Linked DNA regions of Chlorogloeopsis sp. ULAP01. The protein of the gene in region 1 binds, or shares a complex with, the protein of each later gene. Links are inferred from orthologs where the notes say so. Each region holds a gene or a part of one and is shown on either strand. Other genes may lie near its edges.

Evidence for each region.
Region 2: the proteins of hisF (region 1) and hisH are in contact, whole or in part, in a crystal structure (PDB 6RU0), measured with the Thermotoga maritima proteins. The link is inferred for Chlorogloeopsis sp. ULAP01 from one-to-one orthologs. Residues at the interface, in WP_004080486.1 of Thermotoga maritima: Met1, Leu2, Ala3, Arg5, Ser40, Glu41, Asp45, Glu46, Ala70, Glu71, Ile73, Asp74, Ile75, Pro76, Phe77, Asp98, Lys99, Ser122, Gln123, Glu161, Thr195, Leu196, Asn247, Arg249, Glu251; in WP_004080484.1 of Thermotoga maritima: Asn15, Arg18, Arg22, Arg117, Leu118, Pro119, His120, Met121, Gly122, Trp123, Asn124, Asn134, Gly135, Tyr136, Tyr138, Val140, Tyr158, Glu180, Lys181, Ser182, Ser183, Lys184, Ile185.

What each region holds. Positions count from the first base shown.
Region 1 is NZ_JAUDRH010000003.1:531,936-541,625, reverse strand. Bases 1,558-4,357 are described here. They hold hisF (imidazole glycerol phosphate synthase subunit HisF), read left to right. Parts: upstream 1,558-2,470; coding sequence 2,471-3,244; downstream 3,245-4,357. Other genes in these bases: QUB80_RS08605 (hypothetical protein), read left to right, coding at 4,098-4,346; QUB80_RS08615 (hypothetical protein), read left to right, coding at 3,344-3,535; ruvB (Holliday junction branch migration DNA helicase RuvB), read right to left, coding at 1,558-2,314. In the rest of the region: QUB80_RS08630 (tetratricopeptide repeat protein), read right to left, coding at 224-1,030; more of ruvB, read right to left, coding at 1,211-1,557; QUB80_RS08600 (hypothetical protein), read left to right, coding at 4,460-4,696; leuB (3-isopropylmalate dehydrogenase), read left to right, coding at 4,822-5,907; QUB80_RS08590 (hypothetical protein), read left to right, coding at 5,997-6,257; QUB80_RS08585 (prepilin peptidase), read left to right, coding at 6,340-7,233; accD (acetyl-CoA carboxylase, carboxyltransferase subunit beta), read left to right, coding at 7,867-8,826; QUB80_RS08575 (MFS transporter), read right to left, coding at 8,950-9,690.
Region 2 is NZ_JAUDRH010000006.1:395,440-408,379, reverse strand. Bases 1,504-4,240 are described here. They hold hisH (imidazole glycerol phosphate synthase subunit HisH), read right to left. Parts: upstream 3,322-4,240; coding sequence 2,686-3,321; downstream 1,504-2,685. Other genes in these bases: QUB80_RS14565 (DUF3370 domain-containing protein), read left to right, coding at 3,933-4,240; QUB80_RS14570 (pyroglutamyl-peptidase I family protein), read left to right, coding at 3,380-3,892; rsmD (16S rRNA (guanine(966)-N(2))-methyltransferase RsmD), read right to left, coding at 1,504-1,936. In the rest of the region: QUB80_RS14595 (RuBisCO large subunit C-terminal-like domain-containing protein), read right to left, coding at 1-522; QUB80_RS14590 (c-type cytochrome), read right to left, coding at 629-1,003; petG (cytochrome b6-f complex subunit V), read left to right, coding at 1,213-1,326; more of rsmD, read right to left, coding at 1,370-1,503; more of QUB80_RS14565, read left to right, coding at 4,241-5,336; QUB80_RS14560 (LemA family protein), read left to right, coding at 5,889-6,410; QUB80_RS14555 (DUF3137 domain-containing protein), read left to right, coding at 6,437-8,320; QUB80_RS14550 (GNAT family N-acetyltransferase), read right to left, coding at 8,354-9,151; QUB80_RS14545 (hypothetical protein), read right to left, coding at 9,323-10,657; QUB80_RS14540 (response regulator), read right to left, coding at 10,870-11,382; QUB80_RS14535 (1-acyl-sn-glycerol-3-phosphate acyltransferase), read right to left, coding at 11,755-12,940. UniProt on the Escherichia coli protein: IGPS catalyzes the conversion of PRFAR and glutamine to IGP, AICAR and glutamate. The HisH subunit catalyzes the hydrolysis of glutamine to glutamate and ammonia as part of the synthesis of IGP and AICAR.

The DNA.
Region 1 (9,690 bases):
AACTTAGCTAATGATTCTGCATTTGCTCCCTTGGGAAACTCAGATTCGCCAATTACTCGGAATTCTAATCCTGCCGCTTGTGTTTTAGATTCAGCATCAAGCACTCCAAATAGGGTAACGCGATGTCCCCGTTGTTGCAGTTCTTTCCCTAAGGGGAGCATTGTGTTAAGGTGACCAGTTGAACCAGGGCAGATTATTCCAAAATGAGTCATAGTCAATACCCTTATTTAAGTGTCAAAAATTTATCCAAAGCCGTTACCATACTAGGAGGCCAGCGCCGAATATTTTTCACCCAATTGATATCTTTGTAACGTGGATCGAGTCCAGAAGCAGCTACCCAATTACTTTCTGCTTCGCCTTTTTGTCCGTTTACCCAAAGAGCAGCTGTGAGTGCAGCACGTGTATCGGCAAAGTTGGGATATTTGCGGACTATATTTTTCATTTCCCGGATGGCTGGCTCAAGTTTCCCAGTTTCATACAAAACCAGAGCGTAGTTGCCACGGGCAATGACTAAATTTGGAGCTAGTTCCATTGATTTTTTGTAGTCAGCTATGGCGTCTTCCCACCTTCCCAAACCGACTTTGGCAGTACCACGATTGTTGTATGCCATAGCATCTTGAGGATCGAGTTCGAGGATGCGATTATAATCTGCGATCGCTTCTTCCCATCTTCCCAAACCCTCAAGGGCTGTACCACGATTTAAATAGGGATCTGTAATATCTGGTGCAAGTTCAATTGCTTTATTAAAATCAGTCAGCGCCTCTTGTAGCTTATTTTGGCTCACCCTGGAATTTCCCCGATTACTCCAAATTGCAGGATTGTCTGGGAATTGCTCGATAATTTCTGTCCAGTACTTTTCGGCTGTAGCAAAATCACCTTTACTCGTAGCTGCAAAAGCGGCTCTTGTCAACTCATCTCCTTTTCGCAACTGTTCTTGAGTGATGATGGGCTTTTGGGATTGTGCCATCACAGCCTCAGCCCACCCAAACACAAGCAACAGACTGAACAAAATAACTATTAACCTCATCATCTGTGTTTACCTGTGTCTATTTTTTAGGTATTGGGTATCAGGGATTGGGTATTGGGTAAAGAGGACACGGTGACAAAGGGACGCGGGGACACGGAGAATCGTTATTCACGTTCTTTCCCCTCTGCTCCTGGTGCTTCTTCCTAATCCCTAGTAACGAGTCCCTAGTCCCCTATCCCCCTGTCACTGTAAAAACGACAGCTGCTCATTAGGTGGCTTAAAATCCAAATGTTTATACGCAGCAGCTGTGGCTACTCTACCACGGGGTGTACGGCTTAAATATCCAATCTGCATTAAGTAAGGTTCGTATACTTCCTCTATGGTTTGTGTATCTTCACCTGTCGCTGCTGCAATTGTTTCTAATCCTACAGGGCCACCATTAAATTGTTCGATGATTACACTCAGCATTCTGCGATCCGTCCAATCCAAGCCGCATGGATCGACTTGAAATAGTTGCAATGCCTCGGCTGCTACTTTTTCACAAATGCAATCAAATGATTTTACTTCTGCATAATCACGTACACGCTTAAGTAATCTATTTGCTATTCGAGGTGTGCCACGCGATCGCCTAGCAATTTCTTTGGCACCATCTTCGGTAACAGTGGTATTAAGTAACTGAGCGCTGCGTTGGACAATTTGCCTGAGTTCTTCTACTTCATAAAATCTGAGTTTTTGAATTAAACCAAAGCGATCACGCAGAGGAGAAGTGAGCGCACCGACACGGGTTGTCGCTCCCACTAAAGTAAATTTTGATAGAGGAATGCTGCGAGTTCGAGCGCTAGAACCTTTACCTACTGTCAAGTCTAAGCGGTAATCCTCCATTGCTGGGTATAAAATCTCTTCCGTCATCCGCGAGAGGCGATGAATTTCATCTATGAACAAAATATCCCCAGGTTTGAGATTCACCAGTAGTCCAACAATATCTCTAGGGCGTTCTAGAGCTGGAGCGCTAGTAATTTTGCAGTTAACTTCCATCTCCGCTGCTAAAATCATTGCCATCGTTGTTTTGCCCAAACCAGGAGGGCCGTATAACAATAGGTGATCTAGCACTTCTTTTCTGGACTTAGCTGCTTTAATTGCTATTTCAAGTACATCCTTTAAATCTTTCTGTCCAATATAATCGGCAAACCGTTGCGGTCGAATGCTTTCTTCCTGCTTACCTTGTTCTTCAATAGCCGCTTCTGGTTGCAAAATATTCTCTTTTATCGATGCTTTCGGTTGCGTCTGACGCTGTTTTGGTTCTCCACCTGAATCGGAAGGCTGTTTTTTCGAGGAGATAATTGCCATAGTCTTAGTTATCAACTGTTACTTTTACACTTGTTAACGTTTACTGGTGGTAGCACCAACACGTATAAATACGGACGCGTTAATTTTGTTTCTAAAGTGCGCTTGCCAATCTAAAATTTAAATTCCGGGGAACTACTTAGGAGTACAAAATTTGTCATGCTGGCTAAAAGAATCTTACCGTGTCTAGATGTGAACGCGGGACGAGTTGTAAAAGGAGTTAACTTTGTTAATCTCAAGGACGCGGGCGATCCAGTTGAATTGGCAAAGGTTTACAACGAAGCTGGAGCAGATGAGTTAGTATTTCTGGATATTACGGCAACTCATGAAGACCGAGATACTATTGTCGATGTGGTTTACCGGACTGCCGAACAAGTCTTTATTCCATTAACTGTGGGTGGTGGCATCCAATCCTTAGAAAATGTTAAAAATCTGTTACGAGCTGGAGCAGACAAGGTTAGTATTAATTCGGCGGCGGTACGTGACCCAGATTTCATTAATCGGGCGAGCGATCGCTTCGGCAATCAATGCATAGTTGTTGCCATTGATGCTAGATCCAGAAAAGATCCTAACAATCCTGGTTGGGATGTATATGTACGGGGTGGAAGAGAAAACACAGGCATAGACGCAATCAAGTGGGCGCAAGAAGTCGAAAAACGAGGCGCAGGAGAATTGCTGGTGACTAGTATGGATGCTGATGGCACTCAAGTCGGTTATGACCTTAAGTTAACAAAAACTATCGCTGAGGCTGTACAGATTCCCGTTATTGCCTCTGGTGGTGCAGGTAATTGCCAACATATCCATGCAGCACTAACACAAGGTAAAGCAGAAGCCGCTTTACTTGCCTCACTTTTACATTATGGACAATTAACAGTGGAGGAAATCAAGAATTATTTGCGCGATCATCGAGTGCCTGTCAGAATGCCCTCTTGAGAATGCCAATCCTTGACTAGAACACACTGCTAGTACTCAACACAGTTCCCGAAAACGGTGTTAATATTGGCTAAGAAGCATTAAAAAATATTAAGAAATATGTTGATTCCTATTTTAGTTTTTGATGTAGCGCTAGTGGCTTGGTCGCTACATCTAATGGAAAAAGCCTACGAAAATAAGGAATTTTCTTTAATGTTGGCAGGTTTGTTGGTGGCAACGGCTGCGGCAGCCATGATGGTAGTTTACTTTTTAATGGGTCATTGTATGAGCTATTTACTGAAAGTCGCTTAAAAAGTAAGTTATTAATAAATAGAAAAAGCCTATTAATTACTTAACTTTTGTTTATAAAGCTTCTCAGCAAAGCACATTGACAAGCACCTAAATATTAAGTTAATGTATATAACGCACTACGCGGGGTTATAGCTCAGTTGGTAGAGCGCTGCAATGGCATTGCAGAGGCCAGCGGTTCGAATCCGCTTAGCTCCATTAGATTTTCAAAACACTTTTGAGTAAACTTTGTGACTTGAATCTGTTGAAGAAGGCAGATGGCTGAGGAGGCGCGGGTTCGCCACCTGCGGGCGAACAAGGAGCGCCGTGGCAGAAGGTTTATTTTCTCTTTTTCAGGCTTCAACTGGGAAAACATTGATTGAGGCTCCGCCTCCTCTTCATGAGGCAGAGCCTCCTGTTTTCATCACCATGCAGAGCATGGTAATGAGAAATTTTGAACAGTATAGATTCAACTATGTCAGGATTTGTTAATTTATTTAGAACAATTGAGCGATTATGCTGCAATTTTGTAAAAATGAATACAGAAATTATTTTATTTATTTAGTTTAGTCACAAGTTTTCGAGTATGTCTCTTCCAACAACCTATTCATCTTATTCACCAACACCCATCCTAGAGGGAGCGATCGCTTCAGGCTGGAATCCGGTTTGCCACATCACTTACAACCGTGATGCCTGGGTAAAGTTGCTCCAGCCTCCCAGTGAATACGGTTTTGACGAAGCCAAGTTGCTCTGTCAGGAATCTCCAGACACTTGGGTTGCCTGGGTTCCGGATCATGGTGAAGTTGTTCTCAACAGAAGCCAGTTCTATTGTTGATTGAGAGAATTGGTTCTTGAGGCGATGCTCCAAGGGCGCAGCTAGGGCGATCGCAAACCATCGTTGGTTGTATTAGAAGAAAAGCGTTTGAGGTATTGGAATAGTTGAGTGCGATGAACACCGAGTCAGCAATCGATTGGAATGAAATGTTTGAGTATCCACCGGGGACGATAGTAGAACTCAAAGACAAACCAGGGGTTTTACATCAGATTGATTACTATGAAGCCATGATGGTGCCTCCAATCTGGTTAGTGGACGATCCACGCCCGCGTTATCCCCATGAGTTGCGGATTGTTTCTCGTCGGGATGCACAAGTTTGTGCATTAGAATTGCAAGCTGTTGCAGTTTGAGCAGGTGCTTTTTTTGTGTGACTGGAAAAAGAAATTAAAAGCTCTATTGGTGCAATTGCTCGATATGATATTTAATCTGCGAGGATTTTTGCACGATTAAATACTTATCCAGTCAAAACGAAACTATGGCACAGCAATACCGCATAACCCTACTTCCTGGCGATGGCATTGGCCCTGAAATTATCGCTGTGTCGGTAGATGTGCTCAAGGTTGTAGGAAAAAAATTTGATATTGATTTTGAATTCCAAGAAGGATTAATCGGCGGTGCGGCAATTGACGCAACAGGCGAACCTCTGCCAACTGCTACTTTAGATATGTGTCGCAATAGCGATGCTATATTATTGGCGGCGATCGGTGGTTATAAGTGGGATACTTTACCATCTCATTTACGTCCAGAAGCAGGCTTACTCGGATTGCGTGCGGGTTTGGGATTATTTGCCAATTTGCGTCCAGCGAAAATTTTACCTCAGTTAATTGATGCCTCCAGCTTAAAACCAGAAGTTGTGGAAGGCGTCGATATTATGGTGGTACGCGAACTCACAGGCGGCATTTACTTTGGTAAACCCAAGGGGATTTTTGAAACAGAAACTGGTGAGAAACGAGGTGTAAATACAATGGCTTACACCGAATCTGAAATCGATCGCATTGGCAGGGTGGCATTTGAAACAGCACGCAAACGTCGAGGAAAACTATGTTCGGTAGATAAAGCTAATGTTCTGGAAGTATCTCAATTGTGGCGCGATCGCATCACGAAATTAGCGGCAGAATATCCAGATGTGGAAGTTACTCATATGTATGTAGATAATGCCGCCATGCAACTGTTACGCGCTCCCAAGCAGTTTGATACCATCGTTACGGGTAACCTGTTTGGCGATATACTCTCAGATGCTGCTGCCATGCTTACTGGTAGTATTGGAATGTTACCTTCTGCTAGTTTGGGTGCATCTGGGGCGGGAGTCTTTGAACCTGTTCACGGTTCTGCCCCCGATATTGCAGGACAAGATAAAGCTAATCCTCTCGCACAAGTTTTGAGTGCAGCAATGATGCTACGCTACAGTTTAAACCAACCAGCAGCAGCAGATTTTATTGAACAAGGAGTTTTACAGGTTCTAGAAAGCGGTGTTCGTACTGGGGATATTATGTCTCCTGGCATGAAGCTTTTAGGTTGCCAAGCTATGGGTAAAGCATTGATTCAAATGCTTGAACAATAATTTTTTAATCGCAATGGCAATATTGGCAACTATATGTTGGAACTTTCGTATAAACTAAAAACAAAACTTAGCAAGCCATTCAGTAAGCAGTGTACGCTGTAAAACAACCACAAGCAAACTTTACCAGCCCAAAGCACCAGCCACCCCTGATCGACCCCGCGCTGATCCGATCTGCTGGACAAATTTACTACACATACTGTGAAGTACATCCCGAAGTGGCTGGACAACCATCTGGTGTAGCAATTAATCGCGTTAATCACCGAGGTAAGGTGATTTTTACAAATCAACCTGTCCTCTTGCCTGAAGAATGTTTTGTGCCTTTGAATCAAATTGAATCGTATATGTATTAGTCAATAGTTAATAGTCTTTGGTTTGTACAAACGAGGAATGAGCAAGTATAAAAGACCAAGGACAAATGACTAAAGACGATATATGGATCTTTTGATAGTCACATTGGCGAATGTGATCGTGTTTGCCTTAGGTGCGTCTATTGGCAGCTTTATCAATGTTGTTGTTTATCGACTGCCTGCTGGTTTGTCGATTCTGTTTCCCCCTTCTCGCTGTCCACATTGCCTAAATCAACTCCAAGCTTACGACAATGTACCAGTTTTAGGCTGGTTGTGGTTAAAGGGACGCTGTCGCTATTGTCGAAGTAAGATTTCTCTGCGTTACCCAGTGGTAGAAGCGGTGACAGGATGTTTATTTTTGCTGATTTTTTGGATGTTTCATGTATCGCCATTGACACTTGGCTATTGGGTTTTTTGTAGCTGGTTACTCACCTTATCGCTAATTGATTTGGATACCATGACCTTACCCAATCCACTGACTCAGTCAGGGTTAGTACTGGGGATAGCATTTCAGATGATAGTTGGTTTTCTGTCAGAAACTAGATGGGTGGGATGGGCAAATCACTCAATGACAGCAATATCAGGAGCTGTGCTGGGATTATGGCTGTTTAATGCGATCGCCACTGTTGGTTCTATTGTCTTTGGTAAAACAGCAATGGGTGGAGGCGACGCGAAACTAGCAGCAATGATGGGAGCATGGTTAGGTTGGAAGCATTTGCTCTTAGCTGCTTTTGTGGCTTGTTTTTTGGGAGCATTGGTGGGTGGTGGTGCAATTTTCTTATCGCGGCATGGCGCTCACGCTTCAATCTCAAGACAGTCGCATCAAATTACCAGTCAAAATCCCCGCCCAACACTGCCTCAAAAATGGGGACAAAAGATGCCTTTTGGCCCTTTCCTTGCTTCAGGAGCCTTAATTGTTGTGTTTGGTGGCGAGGCAATTTTGTCTACCTATCTGCAATTATTTTTTCATGGGAGTTGATAAATAGGGGACAGGGAATCAGGGAACAAAAAATTTCTCATTACCATACTCTGCATGGTGATGGAAACTGGGAGGCTCCGCCTCGTGATCTCAATCAATGCTTTCCTGGGCTGCCAGCCTGGGAAAGAGAAATTCCTAATCCTCAAGCCTAATTCCCCACTCTCCACGTTCTTGCGTCTTCCTCTCTTCCTTTGCAAACAACATACAACTGTAAGTTTCATTACCTCTTATGTCATTAAACTTCTGTTAACATAATCTTGTGACTTGGATTACCCTCTGAAATAACGAGAGCATACTGGCAAGTGGAACTGATGCAGCGATCGCTTCTGACTCGACACAACCTGCCGAGCGCAACTAATGACACAACAACAAGTAATTTATTGATTGGGGGGTGAAGTTCTATTTTGGGGCTGTTATGCCAGCAGCTTTGCAACTACTTTTCAAGGATATATTGCCTGCGTTGCTGCTATTAATTTCCCTAGAATCAGAACAACGGACTTGAATTGGTTTACGTATTTTCGTTAAGCTGGCAACCAAAGATGCAAAATAAGGTCTGAATCGGTTAGAAGAAAAATTTGACCGCCAATTACATTAACCTACGTTTGACATACTATTCACTTGCATAAAAAACAAATGGCGAATAACGAAGAAACACGTGGTTTAAAGTCTTTATTTGATTGGTTTGCCAATCGACGTAAATCTGGTGCTATCAGCCTCGAACGTCAAGAGCGTGAAATTGCTGATGGGCTGTGGCATAAATGTCCTCAGTGTGGTGTCTTAACATATACTAAAGACCTGAAAACCAATTTAATGGTATGCACGGAATGCGAACATCATAATCGAGTTGATAGTGATGAACGTATCCGCCAACTCATCGATCCTGGTACGTGGAGAGCGATGGATGAGCATTTACGCCCTGCCGATCCTTTGGGATTTCGCGATCGCAAAGCCTATAGCGATCGTCTCCGGGAAACGCAAGAAAAACTTGGCTTAGTAGACGCCGTAAAAACAGGTTTGGGTGAAATTAATGGTTTGCCTATTGCCCTGGGCGTGATGGACTTCCGATTTATGGGTGGTAGCATGGGTTCCGTCGTGGGAGAAAAGCTCACCCGCTTAATTGAACAAGCTACTCAGCGACGGTATCCTGTGGTGATAGTTTGTACCTCTGGCGGAGCCAGGATGCAAGAAGGAATGCTCTCGCTGATGCAGATGGCAAAAATCTCCGCAGCTCTACAACGCCATCAAGAAGCACGGCTATTGTACATTCCTGTATTAACCAATCCGACTACAGGCGGCGTTACTGCTAGTTTTGCAATGTTAGGCGATATCATTTTGGCAGAACCCAAAGCCACTATTGGTTTTGCGGGTAGGCGAGTCATTGAGCAAACTTTAAGAGAAAAACTGCCAGATGATTTCCAAACTGCTGAAGATTTGCTCCAACACGGCTTTGTAGATGAGATTGTGCCTCGGACAGAATTGAAGCAAACTCTGGCACAATTGATAGCCTTACATCAGCCCTCCACAGTTACCACAACTAATAACATGGTTTTGTGGGAAAAGACTATGAGTCTAAGTTCTACTGCTGCTGAGTAGGAAGAGAACACGGGGACACGGGGAATTCTCTCTCCGCGTCTTCTTAGCTCCTAGTTTCTAGCCCCTAGCACGCCAGGCACCTTAACAGAGCGGAGTCTCCGCACGGCGCTGGCTCCCCTAACTTCAAGCTAACTTTTTGCGAACTTGCCGCAATCCTTGAAAAGTCTGAAGAAAAGATTGTCCCCGTGCTTCTTGTACAAACATTAGAGGTAAAAGTGCAAGAATTCGGAACATGGTTGAAAGGGCAAATAAACCCGCTAAACCTCCGAAGTAAGTATTTTGGATGATCAAACCACCTAGAGTTGTACCGAAAGCGCCACAGAAACCAGCAACGGCGGCGATTGTGGCAAAATATATAGATTGATTTTTGACTGGTGCAACCTCTAATTGCATGGTGTTGCCGCACAAATCAATTGCTGCTCCGGTTCCGCCCAGGAAAATGTGTAACATTGGCAGCCAAAACCACAAGCTGAGAGAATTATGGCTAATGCCTAACCATAATAGGGGCGCGATCGCAAATAAGATACCAACAAAGAAGAGAATGAGACGGTTGCCGATTCTGTCTGCTAGCTTACCCCACACAATTAGCATTAACATATTTGCTGCCGCCTGAACGCTACTGTAGAGTGTCACCCAACTAACATCTATATCAAGCGTGTCGAGCATATAGAGGTTAAAGAAAGGGGCGCTAAGGTTCACAGCAAACATCCAGAAACTGAAGTAAAGCAGAAATATTAAAAAGTTAGTGTCTTTAAGAATATTTTGCCAAGGATTAATTTCAGGCACTGGGTTGTCAATTGTTGGTTGGCAATCGCTTGTGGTATCTAAATTATTTGGATCTAAATCAACTGCTTTTTCAGGAAA
Region 2 (12,940 bases), on another replicon or contig:
GCGTTCCAAAGTTGGAGCAATATCGAGATCTCCTAAAATCTCATCATCTTTGATAATATCCAGCCCTGCATGAGCAACTTCTGCTAGGATTGCGGCATGATCAGTTGCTGATAGTCCTAGTGCTGGTTTAAAAATAGCCATAACTAGGGGGCGCTCAAATACTCCAAGACATTCTCGAATCCCAGCAATACCCAGTTTGGAAGTTAGCCCGTAATTTTGTGGTAGACGCACCGCCACTACCTTTGCCACACCCGCCATTGAGTATTTGCCAAATATCATTGTTAACAGGCTAGCAACATCATTTTCTACATTCGCTTTACTAAAACGAATAGTCGCAATGCTACAACCTGTTTTGGCTTCTGTTTGTACTGATACGACTTCTCCTAAATGGGATCGCAAAGCTGCTTCTCGGTGAGCAAAACGCGCATCCCAAGTTCCCACTGTTTGCCCAACCGCGATGATTCTAGCTTGTTTTTGAGGATCTACACCCGCAGGAAAACGGTAATCTACTTCAATAGTCATTAGTCATTGGTCATTTGTCATTATTAAAAGGGAATAGGGTTGGGGGTTGGGGAAAATGTTTATTACTCCCCTTGTCGCCGCGTCTCCTTCCTCTTCTCCTCTTCACCTAAAGCGTCTCCAAATAGCTGAGGAGATCTGCCATTTCTTGTGGATTTGGCTGGAACTTTGGCATTGGAGGCGTATCACCACTAATCACCTGATGAATCAGTCCATAGGAGGATTTACGTTTAGAAACCCCTTGTAAACTAGGGCCAACACGCCCATCTGCTTGCCATCCATGACAACCAGCACAGTTGATTTGAAAGATGGCGTTTCCTTGCATGGGGTTGCCTGTTAGAGATAAAACAGTCTTAACGTAGGGATCTGAGGTTCTGATTGCCCGAACAGCAAAAATCCCCAAAATAAATGCGAGCAAAATCGCCAGAACTATTACGGTGATTCGCTGAATCAGAATTTTAGGTTGGGTAATTTGGTTATCCAAACGTTTTTGCTGTTAAATTGGGTGTACAAAAATTTTTCATTTCATACACATAGCTTAAAATTTCTTTGATGTGTCTGCAAGCACAAATTGCACTTTTCCTTGAGCTAATTGTTGCTCAAAACCATTTCCAGACGAGGCATTGATGCTAAATTTGGTAAGATTGAGAAAAGGAAATAAATCTTTAAATAATTGCAACAAGGAGATTTAAAGTGGTTGAGCCTCTACTAGATGGTATTGTGTTAGGTCTAATCTTTGTGACTCTAAGTGGACTTTTCTACGCTGCTTACAAGCAATTTAAGCGTGGTAACCAACTAGGTATTTAAACTCGTGAGATGGGATTGGAGAAGAATTAAAAATTGTTAATTTTTAGTTAATAAATTCTCCTCCCCCATTCCCAATTCTGTAGAAAGTGACGGCTGTATTGCCGTAAGTTTTTTGGCGGTAAGCTTCCAAACCAATAATCTCTATTGGCGTCGAACTTTGAGAGTGATGTTCGACTGCAATTTCGCCACTAGTATCTAAAAGCTGGTAGTGAGCGATCGCTTCTAATACTGGCTGGTATAAACCACTGGCATAAGGTGGATCGAAGTAAATTCTGTCAAATTCCTGTCCGCAAAGTTTTGGCAACCATTGCACGACATCTCCTCGCAAAACTTTCCATTCTTGTTCATCAGCAGCTACCTGCTGCCAGTTTTGTTCAATAATCTTACAAACACGGCTTGATTGTTCTATTCCAACTACAAGGCTAGCTCCCCTACACAATGCTTCTGCACCCATAGAACCTGTACCAGCACACAAATCGAGCCAGCGACAACCTTCCACTGTTCCCTGCCAAATATTAAAAATTGCTTCCCTCACCCGTGCACTTGTCGGTCTGGTTTCCTTTCCTGGTAAAGTTTTTAACTGTCGATTCCCATATATTCTAAGAGCCATGATTTTAGGGCAAAACTAGTGAAGGGACTGTTGATGAATTTGTGAGATATATATGCAAAGCTAAAGTTTACGCTCTTAGTACATGGTAGCTGGATTAGATGTAGCCTCGACTTGCATTTATGAAATTATCAATGCAACTGAGTAAAGGGCAATAAGCGCTACTTTTTCAAGAATTTGAGGCTGAGTCTCTCATTTTCACAACTATTGTGATCGCAGTTAGTACCTATCAATAGACTATTCTAGGAATTTTAAACAATATTACCGATTCCAAATTTGGTATACTTATAACCTTACCTTTACGCTTTTGTTCGCCAAGAAATAAATTTCAAGAGCTAAAAGCTAAAATCTGCTCAAGCAGACTAGGCAGAGTTTCAGTCCATTTTAACGGACTTGAGCTATGAGAGAGGAACTTCAGTTCCAGGGATTTTAGGGCTAGCTGCTTCAACATAAGACTTACATTGAGAAGGATAATGGCTGATTGTGTGGCGTTTACACAGCCAGATAATTTTAAGAATAAGAAACTTTATTGAGAACAAATCTACACTTAAAAATAAAGGTATAAACTTAACCGATGATACTACCTTTTAACGGAAAATTACGGTAATTTGCATACAGACGACAGCCATCCTTCCCCAAATTAACCATTCTCCACCACGCTTTGAGCAGAAATTTTTATTCACCTTCATTAAGGTTTAGTGGCGGGATTAAATATAGGGCAGGTAATTAATTAATATTACAGAAATTAATTTTTAAGCAGCAACTTGTTCGCGTACTTGAGCAACAAAATTAGACAAGATTTGCAATCCAATATTAGAGGATTTTTCCGGGTGGAATTGAACTGCCATTAGGTTTTCATGGGCAATAGCAGCAGTTACAGTTTGACTACCGTGGGTAACAGTTGCAGCACGTACTTGCGGATCGGTTGGATCGACATAATAGGAATGGACAAAATATACCCAAGGTTGAGGCGACAAATATTCCCACAAAAGACAATTGGGTTGAGTAAATTCAAGTTGATTCCAACCCATATGGGGAATAGTAATGCCAGGTTCTGGACGAAACCTTCTTACTTTTCCTTTAATAATTCCCAATCCTGGTTCGACACCTTCTTCACTAGACTCAAACAGAATTTGCAATCCTAAACAAATACCCAAAAATGGTTTGCCAGATTCGATCGCTGCTTTGATTGGTTGTTCTAAAGCACGCGATCGCAAATGTTGTACTGCTGGATCGAATGCACCAACTCCTGGCAAAACAATAGCATCTGCTTTTTCCAAGTCCTTGTGAGAATCTGTAACTTTAGGATTTGCCCCAGCTTTTTCCAAGCCTTTACAGACTGAGTGCAAGTTTCCCATGTCGTAGTCTATGACTGCAATTACTGCCATTTACCTACTCCCTGTAAATTTAATATGGAGGGTATTCATATTTTAAATAATATTTCTTATGAAGAGAAGTTTTCTATTAACTTCCTTTGATACTTGGTTACCTGATCAACAGTCAAATTCTTCTGATGATTTGTTGATTGAACTTGCCAAACTTGAATCGATATCTCATACTTTAAGTTTTTTGCGACTGTTACCTGTAGATGTGCAACTTGCCAGTGCTCAAGTACTTGAAAAAATCACAGAACTTAAGCCAGATGGGATTATCTGCTGTGGTATGTCCGAAAAGCGAGCGCTATTATCTGTGGAATCGAATGCTAGTTGTGAGGAAAGTGTGTTGCACACAAAGGTGGATTTAGAGCAGCTGGTGCTGGAAACAGCAGCAGTTGAAATCAGTCACGACTGCGGTAAATTTGTCTGCGAGGGACTTTATTATTCAGTACTAGATTACCTCCAGCAGTACCAACCAAAAGTTCCTTGTATTTTTATCCACGTTCCTATTTTGACTGAGGAAAATTTACCCACTATTCTGAGCGATTTTTTATTAATTATTCACAGGCTGGCACTTTGGTAAAGTTGTTTGCGTCTGATTGAAGAAAAAATCTGTAGGTATTATGTTGCCATTCTTACTAATTCTTCCTATTTTTCCTATTCTTCCTATTGCTCAAACAACTCCTTTGCCGCCCCAAGAGGAGATAGTACAAACTCAACAAGTGCGTTCTCTCCCAGGCAAGCTAAACCGAGTGCCAACTTTTAATAGCAATAGCCCAGAAAAGGTTCTCAAAGAAGGAATTTTGCTTTCAACTTTTCCTTCTCAAGGGAAAAAAGTGCCAACTGCCCATCTGAATTTTCCGTTTCAGGGGCGATTTGATATTTTTGCTCATCATGTCGCTGAAGCACCCACCCCAGATAATTTGCGATCGCTTTATTTGGGGATAATGCTACATAACCCAGGCAAGCAACCAGTAAGGGTGAATGTCTTGCAAGGGGCAAGTTATTTGAGCCAACCGGATGCACCATTTGTTGAGAAGCCATCCTTGAGTCTAAACTCTTCAGGAACAGTTTTCGCAGGACCTGGCGATCGCGTCATGAGTGATGTTTTACGGGGGCGTCGCCAAGACATTTTCCCTGCTCAAATCGTTATTCCACCAGGGCAAAGTCAGATGTTATTGAATGCACCGATTCCGGTTAAAGGACTAACTCCACCTTTGAATGGCAGATCAACATTAATCCGCTTGCAGAGTAACGGCACAGTTTATGCAGCCAGCCTGGCAATGTTTGCACCCACAAATACTGATGGTAGTGAACGTGCGCCTACTTTAGAAGAATGGAAAAATTTGCTTAATAATGGTGATTTGTCTAATCCACGAGATAAAACACCCACACCTTTAGAAAAAACCGACAAACCCATAATTTATGGGCGGGTAGCTGGAGTAGCGCAAGGTTCCCACTGGCGAGCCAATATTACAGATAGTCCTAAGGTAAAGTATTTGACGATTCCTCAGTCTGGTCAAGCTTATTCCTATGCGTTGAGTACTTTGCATCGCGGCACCCTGGGAACTAATCAAATTCAAAGCGCACCGATGCTGGCACGTTATCCTGACACTGCATATCGCGCTCACGGAAATTACGGTATCCAATACAGCCTGAAATTACCACTGTCTAACAATACTAAAACGCCCCAAACAGTAAATATATCAATACAAACACCCTTAAAAGAAGATCAATTGGTGAAACCGGGGCTACGCTTTTTTAGTACACCAGCACAGCAAGTATTCTTCCGTGGCACAGTGCAGGTACGCTACAACGACGATGCAGGTAAGCCGCAAACTCGGTTTGTGCATTTGGTGCAAAGGCGGGGGCAACCAGGAGAACCTTTAGTAAGGTTAAACATGAAGCCAGGCGATCAAAGATTGGTGCAAGTAGACTTTCTTTATCCACCAGATGCTACACCACCACAGGTGTTAACAGTTCAGACATTGAACCCTACTAACTCATCTAGCGATGCACAACGGTAATTAGCCTGGAGACAAAGCCTCGAAACCCTCGTTACCAGGTTGAACCTGGTAACGAGAACTAGAGCCTCTGACTCGTAGGGTGCAAAATTTACCTACAGCAGTAAATTTACATATTTGTTTATCAAAATCTTCCTTAGCTTCATCCAGATATTTTTACGAACATTTACTGTTTTAAAAGTCAAATATTTTATTTATGCTATTAGCAACAATTAATAGTTGATACATAAAAGATAGTGAGTTATAGACCAAATTTGCTTGAGTTATATCAAGTTCGCATGATTAGTTATGATTACCATCTTGGTGTTACCCCTCCCTAACCCTCCCCTTGGTAAGGGGAGGGTACCGTTAGGTGGGTGGGGTGCTTAAAGATTTATAAGTAATTAACTGAACTTGATATTATAGCCTGTGGTTAGCAAAGGCTGATTATATGCAGATTTGGTTTAGATGCATTTTTTAATTTATTGGCTTTACGTATTTTTCAATATGCTCAAAACCATCTTAACAATATTTCTAATTATTTTTTTGCTACTACCTATTGTATTTGTATTATTTATGATATCGCTGTATAACGGTTTAGTTGCCAAGAAGAATCAAGTTGATAACGCTTTTGCCAGTATTGATGTAAATCTCAAAAAAAGGAGTGACTTGATCCCTAATCTGGTAGCAGTAGCTCAAAATTATATGAAATATGAGGAAAGCATACTTACAGAGATAACAAGGCTGAGATCCAGAGCAATATCTGGACGAGCAAATGGAAATAGGAATAGCGCAATGGATTTTGAAAATGAAATATCCAGAGCGCTAGGCAACATCCTCATATCTCTAGAAGCATATCCAGAGTTAAAAGCTGACCAATATTTTCTCCAACTATTACAATCTTTAAATGAAATTGAAGAACAGATATCAGCAGCTAGGCGCTTCTATAATTCTGCTGTAACTGATTACAATAATTCTCTAGAAATGTTTCCAACTAACTTGATAGCTTCTACGATGAATTATCGTTCCAGAAGAGTGTTTGTAGCCACAGCAGAAGAAAAACAAAATGTAGATGTCAAAAATCTATTTGAGCAATAGATAAAAGATAATTTTTTCAAAAATATATGTTTGCTGAATCTGGAGATTTTCAATCTGGTTTAGATGCTGTTCAGTCAGAACGCTACTTAGAAGCTATTAACTTGTTAGAAAAATTTTGTCAACAATGCCAAAATAACTCCCAGACAAATTGTAAAGAATACATCCAAGCACAGATGGGCTTAGTCAAAGCCTACCATCATACTGGAGAACAGGCAAAAGCGATCGCATTATGTCAGCAACTAGCAGCGATTCAAAATCCACAGATACAGGCTTGGGTGCAGCGAGTTCTACCGTCTTTATCTGCTAAGTCGGAGTCAACACAAACCCAAACTGCCCCTGAAAAGCCAACTCTAACGCCAGAAGAAGCAGATCAACTACTACAAGCTGGGCATAAAGCGCTCAAATTTAAACGCTATGCTGATGCAGTTCAAGCGCTCGAACAATATTGTCAAAGTACCGAGCCAGGAACGAAAGATTACTGGCAAGCCCAGATGTGGTTAGTGAAAGCTTATCAGGGTAACGAACAATTAGAGCAAGCGATCGCACTGTGTCAACGACTTACCACCTGTGAGCAAGAAGTAACGCAGATTTGGGCGCGGCGATTTATCTCCAATTTATTACCAACAGCAGTAACACAAATAGCTGTAGAATCTACTGAATCAAAGATTCAAGAACAATCTCAAACTATAGCAATATCAGAAACAACTACAAAAGTTGAATTTAGGCTCAAAAGTTTGCATGAATTTAAAAGTTTTTGTCAGCAGACTTTACTCAGCGATTTAAAAACTATTGAAACAACTAGAAAAGAAGTTCTTAGGTCTATTATTTTTGTCAGTGTAGCTGTATTTGTTACAGTCGGTTTTTTATTTAAGTTTTTCCCAATTGTATTACAAACATCATTCTTAATTCTCTTCTGTTTTTTGCTTGTTATCTTAGGCTGTTTTTGTGTTTTAGTTGCTTTTTACACTTCGGCGACAGAAACTTATGCTAGGGGTTTTAAATCAATTATTATTGAAAAAATTTTTGATTTCATTAATACCAATTACAAATTGAAATATACTAGTGTCTCCTCAGATATAGAAACAGATTTTACTATGTCTGCTTTTTTGCATAGTCAACTTTTTCAAGGTTTACTAAAACCTAATAAAATATTGCAAGAAGATTGTATTTGTGGGGACATTGGTGAAACGAATATCTTCTTTTCTGAAATCTTTGCTCAAGTAGAAGTACGTCATGGTTGGGCAAGATACTTAAATTTTGCACAACAGCTTCAAGCCCTAAATTCATTTCTTCCTACTTGGATTACCAGACGTATTTTTATCTTTATGCTGCCGATATATATTCTTGTTTTACTTTTTCAATTTATTAAAGGTACTCCTTATGTGACAAGCAGAATTATTAAAGGGCAGAAAATTGATTATCAAAGATTTAAAGAAGAAGTAATAAATAATGAATTTTCTAGAAAAACTATTTTCCAAGGTTTATTTTTTAGAGCTAAATTTAATAAATCTTTTCCTGGTAAAACAGTCGTGCTACCAAAATTAAATAAAGCTAACATTAATACTATAAGTATAGGTCAAGGAAAAGTTATCAAGCTGGAAGATCCAGAATTCTCTAAACTATATACAGTATACGGAGATAACCAAGTAGAAGCACGGTATATCTTATCTACAAATTTAATGGAGAAGTTAGTTAAGTTTAGAAAAAAAGCAGGTAAAAATATCTATGTTTCTTTTGTAGAAAATATGATTTATATTGCCGTAGAGTCTTCAGAGGATTTGTTTGAGCCAAAACTGTACAATAGTATGTTGAGCTTTACACCGATGCGGGAATATTTTGAAACCATACAATTAATGCTCGGCATTGTTGACGACTTGAACCTCAACAGACGTATCTGGAAAAGCGAGTAAGTTTCCGGTTTGTCAACAGATCCCCGACTTCTCCTAGAAGTCGGGGATCTTATTGCGGAGGGAATATTCTTCATATGTGGCGACGGGTTCAAAACCCAATTTGGTGTAGCAGGCGATCGCTTTGCTGTTATCAGCCTTAACATTCAAGCCGATGTAATCCACTGTCTGCGAGAGTTCTTGACAGAGTTTGGCACACACTACCCCTGCTAACCCTTGCCTGCGAAACTGTGGGTGTGTGGCAATATTTCCCAATGCAGCTACTTTGTAAGATTGAGAGTAGATATGTACACCAGCTACACTAACGAGAACTTCTTTGCGCCGGATACCGTAGTAATACCCAGTTTCCAGCATCCGTGGTTCAAACCAATTTCCCGGATAGCTGACACGATAAAATTCTTTTAATTCAGCCTTGTTTATTACTGACAAAAGTATAACATCTGAAGTATCAAAGGCATTCAAACTTACTAAGTTAGTCAAAGCCATTTTGTAGTGTAAACCGTGCGATCTGACTTCGTAATCATCTGCAAGTACTGTCGCCACATCCCCACTTAAGTGTGCATAAAACTGTCTTGGCAATAAATAGATAATGGAACGCACTAAATCTTTCATCAAATCTGTGGGTTCTTCGGTAAACCCAAGCAGCACGGGTAAAGATGTTCCGGTGTAGAGTAAAACAAGCTGTTTAATCTCCCCATTTTGTGTGAAGGCGTACCAAGTTGTGTAGTGCCAAAAAAAGTCATCTAAATCTCCAAGAGAATATAGATGAAGAAACGGATGGCGGCGGAGGAAAGCTGCTATTTTGTCTTGATCGTGGATGCAAACTGCCTTCATGACTTGTTTTTCCGATTTCGTCAGCAGTTTAGCGAAGTTTAGAACCTTCTGATTGAGCCTTTGAGCTTCATCGTTCAACTTCGATAAAAAGATATTTTAACCGAGATATAAAGAGCAGTATTAGTATAAGTCCGGGCTGAGGTTTTCACCTACAGCACTAGAAATTTCATCTCACAGTTTTTGAAAGCCTTTTGCTGCTTTCTTTTGCCCTTTATCCTTAGCTTTAGATTTGTGTACTTCTGCAACAGCTTCTTGAAATAAGTTATGTAGATGTAAAGGTACGCTTGCAGTTTCTGGTAATTCTGGTTCTAGGGGCTTATTGAATTCTTGTAAAATTGTATCCAAGTCAGTTTCGAGCCGAAGTTGCGGGCGTTGTAAGACTGTTTGCAATATTTTTTCTAGTTGATTTGGATACTCGGCAGCTAAACGATGCCAGATGAAGGCGTTTATTTTTATATCTTCTAAATAATTGCGAATTAATTTCTCAGCACCTTCGATACTTTGCCAATCTTCTGCTGTTAGAATTGCTTTTACCTTACTGTAGGTTGGTAAAAACATCTGTCCCCAACGGGGATGAGAAAGGGTTGTGACTTGTTCTGCCTTTTTTAAGTCGGTAGGCAAATCAACTTTTGGTGCTACCATCTTGGCAGTAGTACTTTTATTTTTTAATATTTGAGATACTACTTTGGAGTCAGCACCAAATTCTTCTGCTGCTGCTTGAATTTCTTCTTCATCAACTCCTGCTTCTTGTGCAATTTCTACTAATGATTTAGAAGAATCAATACCTGCTGCTTCTAAACTCTTCTTTGCAACTATTTCCTGAAGTTCTGCTATTTTTTTATTGAGTTGGTAACCGGGCATTGTCACTTCATCGCTACCAAAAAACTCAATAAATTGCTGATGATATTTTGCTACCGACTGCCAAGCTTCTTCTAACAAATCAGGAGCATCACTGTAAAGCTGGTTTTTGTGGTTTTCTTTGAAGTTACCTATTGCAACTGCAAGTTTTGGTTTGCCTAATTTCCCCATTTGGGTGTAGGAACTAGAAAATGTCCAGTAGGATTCGGTAATAGGAGAAATACGAGTGAGTAAAATTTCTCCTTCTTTGAGCCGAGACATTTCCTGTAAGGTTTTGGCATTATTAGGTTTAACGATGTAATGTTTGGCTGTGAGCCAGTTCATCAACTCAAAACCATCAGGTAGAATTTTGACGATCGCAAATAAACCAGTAAAACTATCATGCCAACTGTTAAGTAAGCTGCGATCGCTCTGTGACAAATCAGGATGACTTTGGATAAACAATTGGATCGGTGATTGATCTGCAACTTTGCCCTCGGTGACAAAAGAGTCAATTGTCAACTCCTGACGAACAGTATCGCCTGAACCGTTACGCAACTGCGCTGCTGCATAGGTTTCTAATGCCTCTGCTAGTTCGCCATCTGCATCCAAGACAAAATCAATTAAGGCTTGTTTGAGTGCGTGCGATTGCTCTAAGACTGCATCCACAGTTTTATCTCTCGGTTTTTCAACATTTAGTAGATTATAGGTTGCTCAAGGCTGACAGTATCTAACTATTGCTATATTTATCGGGAAAGGCAGAGGGCAGAGAGCAGCGCGCCCTTGCGGGTTAAGAGCGTTGTAGCGACTGCCCAGAGGCAGAAGCTTAATTAAAAGGTTTTTAATTTTGAACAAATGTCAAGGCTGGGTAATTAACAAATTCAAACCCAAGGTAAGCAATCAAGATAAGTAGCGTTGTGGATACCACTGTTTGGGTTTTTGGGAATGGCAGGGTAATCTAATTCAATTAATCTTACAATTTCCAATGCTAAATCCGTAGGATCTATTGGCTTACTTAAATAAGACTGAAACCCACAACTGAGAGCAAGATTACGATCTTGCTCTCGACACATAGCTGTTACAGCGATCGCCGGAATTTTTCCCAAAGTCAGGTTAAGGCTTCTGACTCTACGAATGAATGAATAGCCGTCAACACCTGGCATAACAATATCACTGATCAGAAGATTTGGTTTAAATCGTTCTATAACCTCTAGCGCTTCTACGGCTGTTGCTGCTGTCATTACTTTTACACCATAGCCCTCAAGAATGAAGCTAACTAATAAACAGCTATCAGCACTATCATCAACTACAAGTATCCGCAAACCGTCCAGAGACTGAAATATTTTTCTATCGTTTTTAAGATGAAGACGATCAGAATTGCTCGACACAATCATTTATTATCTCCTATTTGCACGCACAATTAGGGGAAATCCACCGGAAGCTAGGCTGCATCTAGCCTCTGGTGGTTATACTTCTTTTTATTAGTTATCGGAGAATATTAGAACCGACTTATAAAGTAGATCTAATAAATGTATATGAACAGATCTATATGAACTGGATGGTGAAAAATTAGTTAAAGGTTGTAAACGTCATTTGATTGTTTTACAAGAACTTACAGCGCTGTTCGTCAGTTTTTCATCTAATTGATTGGACTTAAAATCAAACTTCGAGTGTAACAATAGGTTTACTTTTGTCTATTAAAATAAAGTACAAAAATTTACACTCGAAATGACACTTCTCCTTCTGGTAGAAAATCGAACAAGCGATTATATAACTAACTTTTCTAAGGCATCATGTAAATCTTGCGTCAGGTGAGTAACAGCAACTCTTGCAGAAGTACGGTTAGTTTGATAAAGTGGCCAGCGTTCTGTAACCGAAATAGGTTCACCGATTGTTATCTGTGTCTGCCGCCAACCTAAACGAGGACGCCCAGGTATTTTTGTGTTACTCTTAATCCGAGCAACCACATCAAATATGAGTAGGGCTGTTTCTGCGAAGCGTTCAGCACTAGGCTTTTCTTTAATATAATTTCCTGTGACTGCCACAAAACTTTCTACTAAACGCATATGGCGCATTCGCATATCTGCTTCAGCTGCAACCCAGTTTGCTAATCCCCGCTGCAAGGGTGGTAAGGCGTTTAAATCTGGTAAATCTTCTCGGTAAATGTAACTCCAACCAGCTTCTTCCAAACGACGACAGCGATCAATAAAATTACCCTGTGCCTGTAATCCAAAATACTGCTCGGTAACTTTTAAAGCCGTATCAAGTAAGCGTTGCAACCTAGTTATTAATGTTTGATTTTGACTCACAGATTCATCAGTAGTGATATGTTTAGGTAAATCTTGATGGTAGAAACGCCGATAAAAATCTTCCATCTCTGTTAGCAGAGAATCAGCTAGACGTAAGAGGCGTTGATAATAAATCTCTTCTTGTTGAGACACATTTAATTCGTCAATTGGCTCCACTGCCAAGCCACAATCGGCTTCCAATTTACTCAACAACCAATCAAGTTTTAACCAAGGTGGCTTAACATAGCAATATTGAATACCAATCGGCACAATTAAAACTTTTTCCGAACGGTTAGCCTTGACTAAATCTTCTATACACCAAAATCCTAACTGAGCAACACCCGGCTCTAATGGACTAACAATACCACTATGTCCATTAGTTGCACCCTCTGGAGCAACTGCGATCGGCATTTTTCCATTGGCAAACAAATCCCGTGCATTATGGATACCATGCAGATCCAATCGCTTACCTCGACGAACTGGAATTCCTCCCAATCGGGAGAAAAACCAACCAAGCCAGTCTCCCACCCATAATGTCATGCCCCGATCATAGATAAAGTGGCTGTGAATGGGGTATTGCAGCCGAATTCCTTTTTGACGAGCCACCCGCGGTACAACACGAGAAAGCAAGTAGAACATACATAGCGGATCATCCACTTCTGGA